DNA from 2 places in the Caulobacter sp. LjRoot300 genome. Region 2 is predicted to be linked to the other one. Evidence: riboswitches for the same ligand, from Rfam matches in the RefSeq annotation. Region 2 holds a riboswitch; the other holds the start of a gene.
What was found. A riboswitch is a leader RNA that binds a small molecule or an ion and turns the genes downstream of it on or off. The one in region 2 is predicted to bind cobalamin.

Region 1 (4,408 bases), on a different contig from region 2:
CCCGAGGCAAATTTGGAGTCGCTTCAGAACGGAACGTCGCCCTGGATCGTGACCCGCTCGACGACGCGCTCCTGAGGCCAGTAGTCGAGGATGGCGTAGTGCTGGGTGGCGCGGTTGTCCCAGAAGACGATGGCGTTCGGCGTCCAGCGGAAGCGGACCTGGTATTCGGGCGTCTTCACCCGGTCCAGCAGCTCGGCCAGCAGCCTGGCGGCCTCGTCCTCGGCCAGTCCCAGGATCCGCGTCGTGAACACCTTGTTGACGAACAGGTGCTTGTCGCCGGTCTCCGGATGGGTGCGGACAACCGGGTGGACCTGGGGCGGATAGGCGGCGCGCAGGTCCTGCCGCTTGGCCTCGTCGACCCGGTAGCCGTAGCTCTGCAGGATGTCGTGCTCGGCGGTCAGGGTCGCCAGCTGGTCCTTCAGCCTGTCGGGCAGGTCGCGATAGATGGCGGCGGTGTCGGCGAACAGGGTGTCGCCGCCCAGCGGCGGCAGGTGGCGGGCCCGCAGCACCCCGCCCATCGACGGGGCCGGGCGGAAGGTGACGTCGGTATGCCACTTGTTGGCGACGCGGACGATCGGCACGATCTCCTCGCGCAGCTTCATGCCGTCGGCGGCCTCGATGTGCAGGATCTCGGGAAAGCCGGGCACGTGGGCGGTGACAGGATGCCCTTCCAAGTTCCCGAAATACCGGCTGAAACGGACATGGTCCTCATGGCTGATGTCCTGGTCGCGGAAGAACACCACCTTGTGCCGCAACAGCGTCGCGCGGATCGCCACCACGATCTCCGGAGCCAGGGGCTGGCGCAGGTCCACCCCCGAGATCTCGGCCCCGAGCACGGGCCCGGCGGGCGTGACGGTCAGGCCGGCGTAGTCGGGCGTCTCGGCAGCGGCGATGGGGGCAAAGGCGTTCATGGCGTCCTCCCGGCGCGCCGCCCGTCCGTGCGAGCGGCGTCTGGTTCGTGCAGACCTCGATACCCGCCATAACGGCGGTCTTTGATTTCGAGTTCAAGCTCCTCCATGTCGCCTGCCCCCCTGAGAACGATCCGGAGCGCGGACGGGGACAGGCGCATGCGCCTGTCCCCAGCCCATGAGGCGGCGCAAAGTCCGCCACTCTCCACACCAAGGCCTATTTCAGGCGCAGGGTCAGCCCGGCCACCACCAGGGTCACCGCGTCGGCGGCCTGGGCCAGGGCCTGGTGCAGCCGCCCCGCCTCGTCGCGGAACCGCCGGGCCAGGGCGTTGTCCGGCACGATGCCGAAGCCGACCTCGTTGGACACCAGCCACAGAGCCCCTTCAAACCGTCCGACCGCCTCGACCAGTCCGGCGGCGGCCGTCGCCACATCCTGCTCGCCGAGCATCAGGTTCGACAGCCACAGCGTCAGGCAATCGACCACGACGACGTCGTCCGCGCCCAGCGTCGCCAACGCACCCGCGATATCGAGCGGCGCCTCCAGCGTCGTCCAGGCCGGACCACGATCCTTTTGATGGCGCGCGATGCGCTCGGCCATCTCCGAATCGAAGGCCTGGGCCGTGGCGATCATCACCAGCCGGCCGTCCGCGGCCAGGGCCTCCGCCGCCCCCTGGGCGAAAGCGCTCTTGCCGGATCGGGCTCCGCCCAGGACGAGGTTAAACGGCAAGACGCGCTCCCGATGGCCAGCCAGATTGACCGTGTGCGACGCAGCATATAGTGCAGCTCTCGCGACAGGTTCCTCGAAAGAGGATGAAAAGGGAACTCGGGTGCGAAACCCGGGCTGCCCCCGCAACTGTAAGCGGCGAGCCCGCGCGTCATTAAGCCACTGACCGTCCTCTTCGGAGGATGATTGGGAAGGCGACGCGCACCGGCCTTGACCCGCGAGCCAGGAGACCTGCCCGTCGCGGTCGTCCTTCGTCCGGCCGGGGTGCGCCGTACGATGGGGTTCTTTCCCCCGAGGCGACATCGTCAGGCCGGTCCGGATCCCCGGGCCAGCCTTCGTTGCCGCGCACGGAGGTCTTGAACATGCGCCCGATTTCCATCCTGGCCCTGGTGGCCGCCCTTCCCGCCCTCGCCCTGCCCGCTTTGGGCCTGCCCAGCCAGGTGCTGGCCGCCGAGCCCCTGGACGAGGCCAACGCCGTCGACCAGGTGGTCGTCACCGCTGGCCGCGCCGCCGACAAGCTGTCCGAAGTGCCGGTCAGCATGACCGTGATCACCGCGCAGACCCTGCGCCAGCGCCAGGTGGTGGTGGTCTCCGACCTGCTGTCGCGCACCCCGGGCGTCACCGTCACCCGCAACGGCGGCATCGGCGGCTCGACCCAGGTGCGCATCCGCGGCGCCGAAAGCGACCAGACCGCCGTGCTGATCGACGGCGTCAAGCTGAACGACCCGTCGGCGACCGGCGGCGGCTACAACTTCGCCACCCTGCTGGCCGGCGACGTCGACCGCATCGAGGTGCTGCGCGGCCCGCAGTCGACCCTGTGGGGCAGCCAGGCCATCGGCGGGGTGGTCAGCATGATCACCAAGACGCCGGACGGACCGCTGTCCGGCGACGCCACGGTCGAGGGCGGCTCGCGCGCCACGGCCTATGCCCGGCTCGGCGTCGGGGCCGGCGGCGCCTGGGGCGGCTGGCGCCTGGCGGCGGGGTCCTACACCACCGCCGGCGTCTCCAACTTCGACGAGGCCCTGGGCGGCAAGGAGAAGGACGGCTACCGCAACGCCGCCGTCAGCGGCCGCCTGGACCTGAACGTGACGGACGGGGCCAGCCTCGACGCCCGCCTGTCCTACGCCAGGGGCCGCAACGAATTCGACGGCTTCCCGGCCCCGGCGTTCGCCTTCGCCGACACCGCCGAATACGGCAGGACCCAGGAACTGGTCAGCTATCTGGGTGCGCGCCTGTCGAACTTCGACGGCGCCCTGAACAGCCGCATCGGCTATTCGTACACCCAGACCGACCGCGACAATTACGACCCCAGCCAGGCCGTCACGACCAAGACCTTCGACGCCAGGGGCACGGACAACAGCCTGGAATATCAGGGCACCTGGACGATCAGCCCGGTCTGGCGCGCGGTGTTCGGGGCCGAGACCGAGCGCACCTGGTTCCGCACCGCCGCGCCCTCCAGCTTCGACGCGAACCCCGCGCCCGGCCGCCACGCGACCGGCATGGACAGCGTCTACGGCCAGCTGCGGGCCAAGCCGGTCGAGGGCCTGACCCTGACCGGCGGCGTCCGCCACGACGACCACGACACCTTCGGCGGCGCCACCACCTATCAGGCCGGCGCGACCTGGAGCCCCAACAGCGGGACCACGGTCTTCCGCGCCAACTATGGCGAGGGCTTCAAGGCCCCGTCGCTGTATCAGCTGTACAGCGACTACGGGAACATCGCGCTGAAGCCTGAAGAGGCCAAGAGCTGGGACGTCGGTGTCGAGCACAGCCTGCTGGACGGCCGCCTGCGCGGCGCGATCACCTATTTCAACCGCGACACCAAGAACCAGATCGACTTCCTGTCCAACAACATCCCGCCCAACTTCGGCGGCTACGCCAACACGGCCAAGACCCAGGCTGACGGCGTCGAGGTGGAAGGCAGCCTCGAGGTCAGCCCGTTGCTGACCCTGTCGGCCAACTACACCAACATGGACGCGATCAATAAGTCGGCCGGCTCCAACTACGGCAAGGACCTGGTGCGCCGGGCCGGCGAGACCGCCTCGGCGGACGCCGAACTCAGCCTGCCGAACGGCCTGACCGGCGGCGTGATGATGCAGTATGTCGGCCACAGCTTCGACAACGCGTCCAACACTCGTCGCCTGAAAAGCTATGTCCTGACCGACGTGCGGATCGCCTATCCGATCAACGACACCTTCGAGCTGTACGGCCGGGTCGAGAACCTGTTCGACCAACACTACGAGACCCTCTACCGCTACGGGACCCTGGGCCGCGGCGCCTTCGCCGGCGTGCGGGCGAGGTTCTAGCCATGGCGACGCCGGCGGCCTTCCTCGGCCACGGCGGACGCCTCGGCGCGGCGCGGGCGGCCTGGCCGAACGCGCCGACGCCGTGGCTGGACCTGTCGACCGGGATCAATCCCCGACCCTATCCTGTCCCCGTGCTGGCGCCGGAAGCCTGGTCGCGCCTGCCCGATCCGGAGTCGCTGCGGGCGCTGGAACGGGTCGCGGCCAAGGCGTTCGGGGTCGCGGATCCGGCCCGGGTCGTGGCGGCTGCGGGCAGCGAGGCGCTGATCCGCCTGCTGCCGCGCCTGCTGACGACGGCGCGGGTCGCGATCTCGGCCCGGACCTACGGCGGTCACGCCGACGCCTGGAAGGTCGCGGGAGCGGAGGTCGTCGACGCCCGCAATTCGACGGCCGACCTGCGGGTGCTGGTCAATCCGGACAATCCCAGCGGCCAGGCCCTGCCGCCCGGTCAGGTCCTGGCCCTGACGGACGGG
Region 2 (4,408 bases):
AACTTGATCGCATTGCCCACCAGGTTGATCAGGACCTGCCGAACCCGCTTCTCGTCCGCCTCGACGCGGCGCGGCACGTCGGGGTCGAGGCGGGTAGCGAAGTCCAGGCCCTTGTCCTGGGCGGGCAGGCGGAACATCTCGCCCACGCCCGCCACGCAGTCGTGCAGGTCGAACGGCGCGGCCAGCAGCTCGAACTTGCCGGCCTCGATCTTGGCCACGTCCAGGATGTCGCTGATCACGGCCAGCAGGTGCTCGCCGCTGGCCTGCACCGTCTTGACCGCGGCGCGCTGCTTGGCGTCCAGCGCGGTGCGCTCCAGCCAGTAGGCATAGCCGATGATGGCGTTGAGCGGCGTGCGCAGCTCGTGGCTCATATTGCCGAGGAACCGCGACTTGGCGCTGCTGGCGGCCTGGACCGCGGCGTGGGCGTCGGCCAGTCGCCGCGCCTCCTCCGCCTGGCGCCGCCGCCGCGCCTCGTAGTTCCCGCGCAGGTGCAGGAAGCGCCAGACCAGGAACCCCGCCGACAACACCAGCCAGGCGCCGAGGATGACCAGGTAGAACTGTTCGGTCGAAAGGTACGATCCCTCGAAGGTCAGGTCGTCGACCGAGATCGCCAGATGGCCGACCTTGGCGTCGCTGGTGGAGACGGCCACGGAACGGACCGCCTTGAGGTTCGGCGCCGCCTCGGCCGCCGAAAGGCCGCGGCTAGCCACCCACCACTCTTCCGGCGCCAGCTGGCTCAGCGGCAGGCGCACTTCGTTGCGGCCCTGGACGACGGGGATGTCCATCGCCAGGGGCATCGGCTCGCCCTTCAGTTTCGCCCGCACGGCCGGCTCGGGCGAGGTCTTCAAGACCAGCCTCAGGCGGTCGCCCGGCCCCTGATAGGAAAACCGCAGGACGATGGTCTGGAAGCGCGAGAAGTCCAGGCCGTCGGTCTGGCGCCCCACGTCCAGCTGCAGGCCGTAGCCGCAATAGGGATAGGTCACGCCTTGGCGGATGTCGCAGGACCAGGACAGGGGCTTGCGCGGATCGGGGGAGACGACGCTGCCCCCGCCGTGCTCGGCGTCGGAATAGCTGTAGGTCGCGAACCGGCCCGACTGCGAGGACAGGACCATGGTCTGGCTGGTGATGGCGCTCTTGCCCAGCACCGCGGCGAACGACACGGCGACCAGCAGGAAGATCGCCGCTTCCAGGCGCAGATCGCCGTAACCCAGCCAGGGCTTGCGCGCGCCTTGGGCGGCGACGCCGAGATCCGTTGGTTTCCGCAAGACGCCCTCCCCTTCCCCGCCCTCGCGAGGAAGCCCCCCACACCAAAAGGAAGCCTTAGGCGAAGCATCGTTTCCCGCAGGTTTAAGGATGGACGGGTGCGACATTTTGTTAGGGCGGCGCCGACTCCTCGAAATCACATAAAGATATCTTTATGTCCCTCTTGACGCCAGGCCGGAACGCGCGCCTTCTAGGCGGGTCGTGGTCTGCGGGCGTTCGCGCGTCCGGAGCTAAGAGGGAAGTCGGTGAGGGTCTCAAAAGCCCGAATCCGGCGCTGCCCCCGCAACTGTGAGCGGCGAGCCGCTGTCCGATACGTGTCACTGACGCGCCGAGCTGGATCGGTGGCGTGTCGGGAAGGCCAGGACAGGGGCGCTGACCCGTGAGCCAGGAGACCTGCCCCGACAGATAACGTCCTCCGGCGGGGTGTCCGGTCTGGTCGCATGCAAAGGCGTGACCGGACCTCCATGGCCCGTGCGCGCCCCCTCGCGCGCGTCCCGACCCGCCTCCGCCATCACACCGGCAGAGGCTTTTCGAAATGACCGTCACCGTCGCCACCCTGGGCTTTCCCCGCATCGGCCCGCGCCGCGAACTGAAGTTCGCGCTCGAGAACCACTGGGCCGGCAAGACCGACGCCCAGGCGCTGCTCGCCACGGCCGCCGCCCTGCGCGCCGCGGCCTGGACCCGCCAGGCCGCCCTAGGCGTGGTCCACGTGCCCAGCAACGACTTTTCGCTCTACGACCACGTGCTCGACACCAGCGTCATGGTGGGGGCCATCCCGGCGATCTACGGCTGGAGCGGCGGCCCGATCGACACCGCCGGCTATTTCGCCATGGCGCGCGGCGCGCAAGGCGGCGCGGCCGAGGCGGCCTGCGCCCACGGCCACGGGCATCACCAGGGTTCCGGCCTGCCGGCCCTGGAGATGACCAAGTGGTTCGACACCAACTATCACTACCTGGCCCCGGAGGTGTCGCGCGACCAGGCCTTCGCCCTGACCTCCACCAAGCCGGTCGACGAGTTCCTGGAGGCCCGGGCGCTGGGCGTCCACACCCGCCCGGTGCTGCTGGGCCCGGTCACCTTCCTCAAGCTGGCCAAGACCAAGGACGAGGGCTTTTCGCCGCTGTCGCTGCTGCCCGCCCTGGTGCCGGTCTATGCCGAGATCCTGGCCCGGCTCCAGCAGGCGGGCGCCGACTGGGTGCAGATCGACGAGCCCTGCCTGGCGCTGGACCTGACCGACTTCGAGCGCGGCGAGCTGCGACGCGCCTATGGCGCCCTGACCCATGCCGCGCCCGGCCTGCGCCTGATGCTGACCAGCTATTTCGGGGCCTATGGCGACAACCTGGCCACGGCGGTGAACCTGCCGGTCGACGGCGTCCACGTCGACCTGGCGCGCGCGCCCGAGGAACTGGACGCGGTCCTGGCCCTCGCGCCCGAAAGCCTGGTGCTGTCGCTGGGGGTGATCGACGGCCGCAACGTCTGGCGGGCCGACCTGCCCGCCCTGCTCGACCGCCTGGACCCGATCGTCTCGCGACGCGGCGGCGACCGGGTGATCCTGGCGCCGTCCTGTTCGCTGCTGCACGCGCCGATCGACCTGGACCTGGAGACGGCGATCGACCCGGAGGTCCGCCAGTGGCTGGCGTTCGGCGTCCAGAAGATCGAGGAGCTGGTGGTGCTGGCCACGGCGCTGAACCAGGGCCGCGACGCCGTCGCGCCCCAGCTGGCGGCCAGCCAGGCGGCGGCGCGGGCGCGGCGCGCCTCGCCCAGGATCCACGACGCGGCGGTGGCCGCGCGCCTGGCCGCCACCACGCCGGACATGGCCCGGCGCCGCTCGCCGTTCGGCCGTCGGCAAGCGGTCCAGATCGCCCGCCTGGACCTGCCGGCCTTCCCCACCACCACCATCGGCTCGTTCCCGCAGACCGAGGCGGTGCGCCAGGCGCGGTCGGCCCACGGCAAGGGCCAGCTGAGCGACGCCGACTACGCCGCCTTTCTGCGCGCCGAGACGGCCCGCACCGTGGCCTGGCAGGCGGAGATCGGGCTGGACGTGCTGGTCCACGGCGAGTTCGAGCGCAACGACATGGTGCAGTATTTCGGCGAGCAGCTGTCGGGCTTCGCCTTCACCAAGCACGGCTGGGTGCAGTCGTACGGCTCGCGCTGCGTGCGGCCGCCGATCCTGTTCGGCGACGTCTCGCGTCCGGCCCCGATGACCGTGGACTGGTGGGCCTACGCCCAGTCCCTGACCGACCGGCCGATGAAGGGCATGCTGACCGGGCCGGTGACCATCCTGAACTGGTCGTTCGTGCGCGACGACCTGCCCCGGTCCCTGGCCTGCCGCCAGATCGCCCTGGCCATCCGCGACGAGGTGACCGACCTGGAGGCGGCCGGCGCCAAGGTGATCCAGATCGACGAGGCGGCCCTGCGCGAAGGCCTGCCGCTGCGCCGGGGCGACTGGGCGGCCTATCTGGACTGGGCGGTCGAAAGCTTCCGCCTGGCGGCGTCGGGCGTGGCCGACCACACCCAGATCCACACCCACATGTGCTATTCGGAGTTCAACGACATCATCGCCGCCATCGGGGCGATGGACGCCGACGTCATCTCCATCGAGACCGCCCGCTCGAAGATGGAGCTGCTGGACGCGTTCGAGGCCTACGCCTATCCGGCCGAGATCGGTCCCGGCGTCTACGACATCCATTCGCCGCGCGTGCCCGCCGTCGAGGAGATGACCGACCTGCTGAAGGCCGCCCAGGCGCGGCTGTCGGCGGGTCAGCTGTGGGTCAATCCCGACTGCGGCCTGAAGACCCGCAAATGGCCCGAGACCCAGGCCGCCCTGGCCAACATGGTCGAGGCCGCACGGATCGTCCGTCGGACCGTCGTTCCGGCCTGACGACGACGAGGATCTCCGCTCGTCGGGCAGGGCCTATCGCATATGGATTTACTCTGAAAAAACCTGTCATCCCGGACAAGCCCGGCGAAGCCGAGCGCCGATCCGGGACCGCCGGAAGCTCTGAGTTCACGCGTCGGTCCCGGATCTTCGCGCTGCGCGCTCGTCCGGGATGACAGTCGCTTTTGGCCATATGCGATAGCCCTGGCTCGTCGGGCCGGAGACGGCTTGGCGAGCGGAGCCGTCGCCGGGGCTTCGACAAGCCCCGGC

Region 1: linked by a shared signal. The riboswitch ahead of ACSQ2G_RS14325 (TonB-dependent receptor plug domain-containing protein) and the one ahead of metE (5-methyltetrahydropteroyltriglutamate--homocysteine S-methyltransferase) in region 2 are both predicted to bind cobalamin.

Annotation. Positions count from the first base shown of each region.
Region 1 covers NZ_CAXUSA020000003.1:929,444-933,851, forward strand. Annotated here, with positions in the region: gene ACSQ2G_RS14315 (TauD/TfdA dioxygenase family protein) at 24-911, opposite strand; gene cobU (bifunctional adenosylcobinamide kinase/adenosylcobinamide-phosphate guanylyltransferase) at 1,126-1,635, opposite strand; cobalamin riboswitch at 1,685-1,885, shown strand; gene ACSQ2G_RS14325 (TonB-dependent receptor plug domain-containing protein) at 1,995-3,938, shown strand; gene ACSQ2G_RS14330 (threonine-phosphate decarboxylase) at 3,941-4,408, shown strand, end outside.
Region 2 covers NZ_CAXUSA020000009.1:70,264-74,671, forward strand. Annotated here, with positions in the region: gene ACSQ2G_RS22260 (sensor histidine kinase) at 1-1,265, opposite strand, end outside; cobalamin riboswitch at 1,449-1,678, shown strand; gene metE (5-methyltetrahydropteroyltriglutamate--homocysteine S-methyltransferase) at 1,799-4,141, shown strand.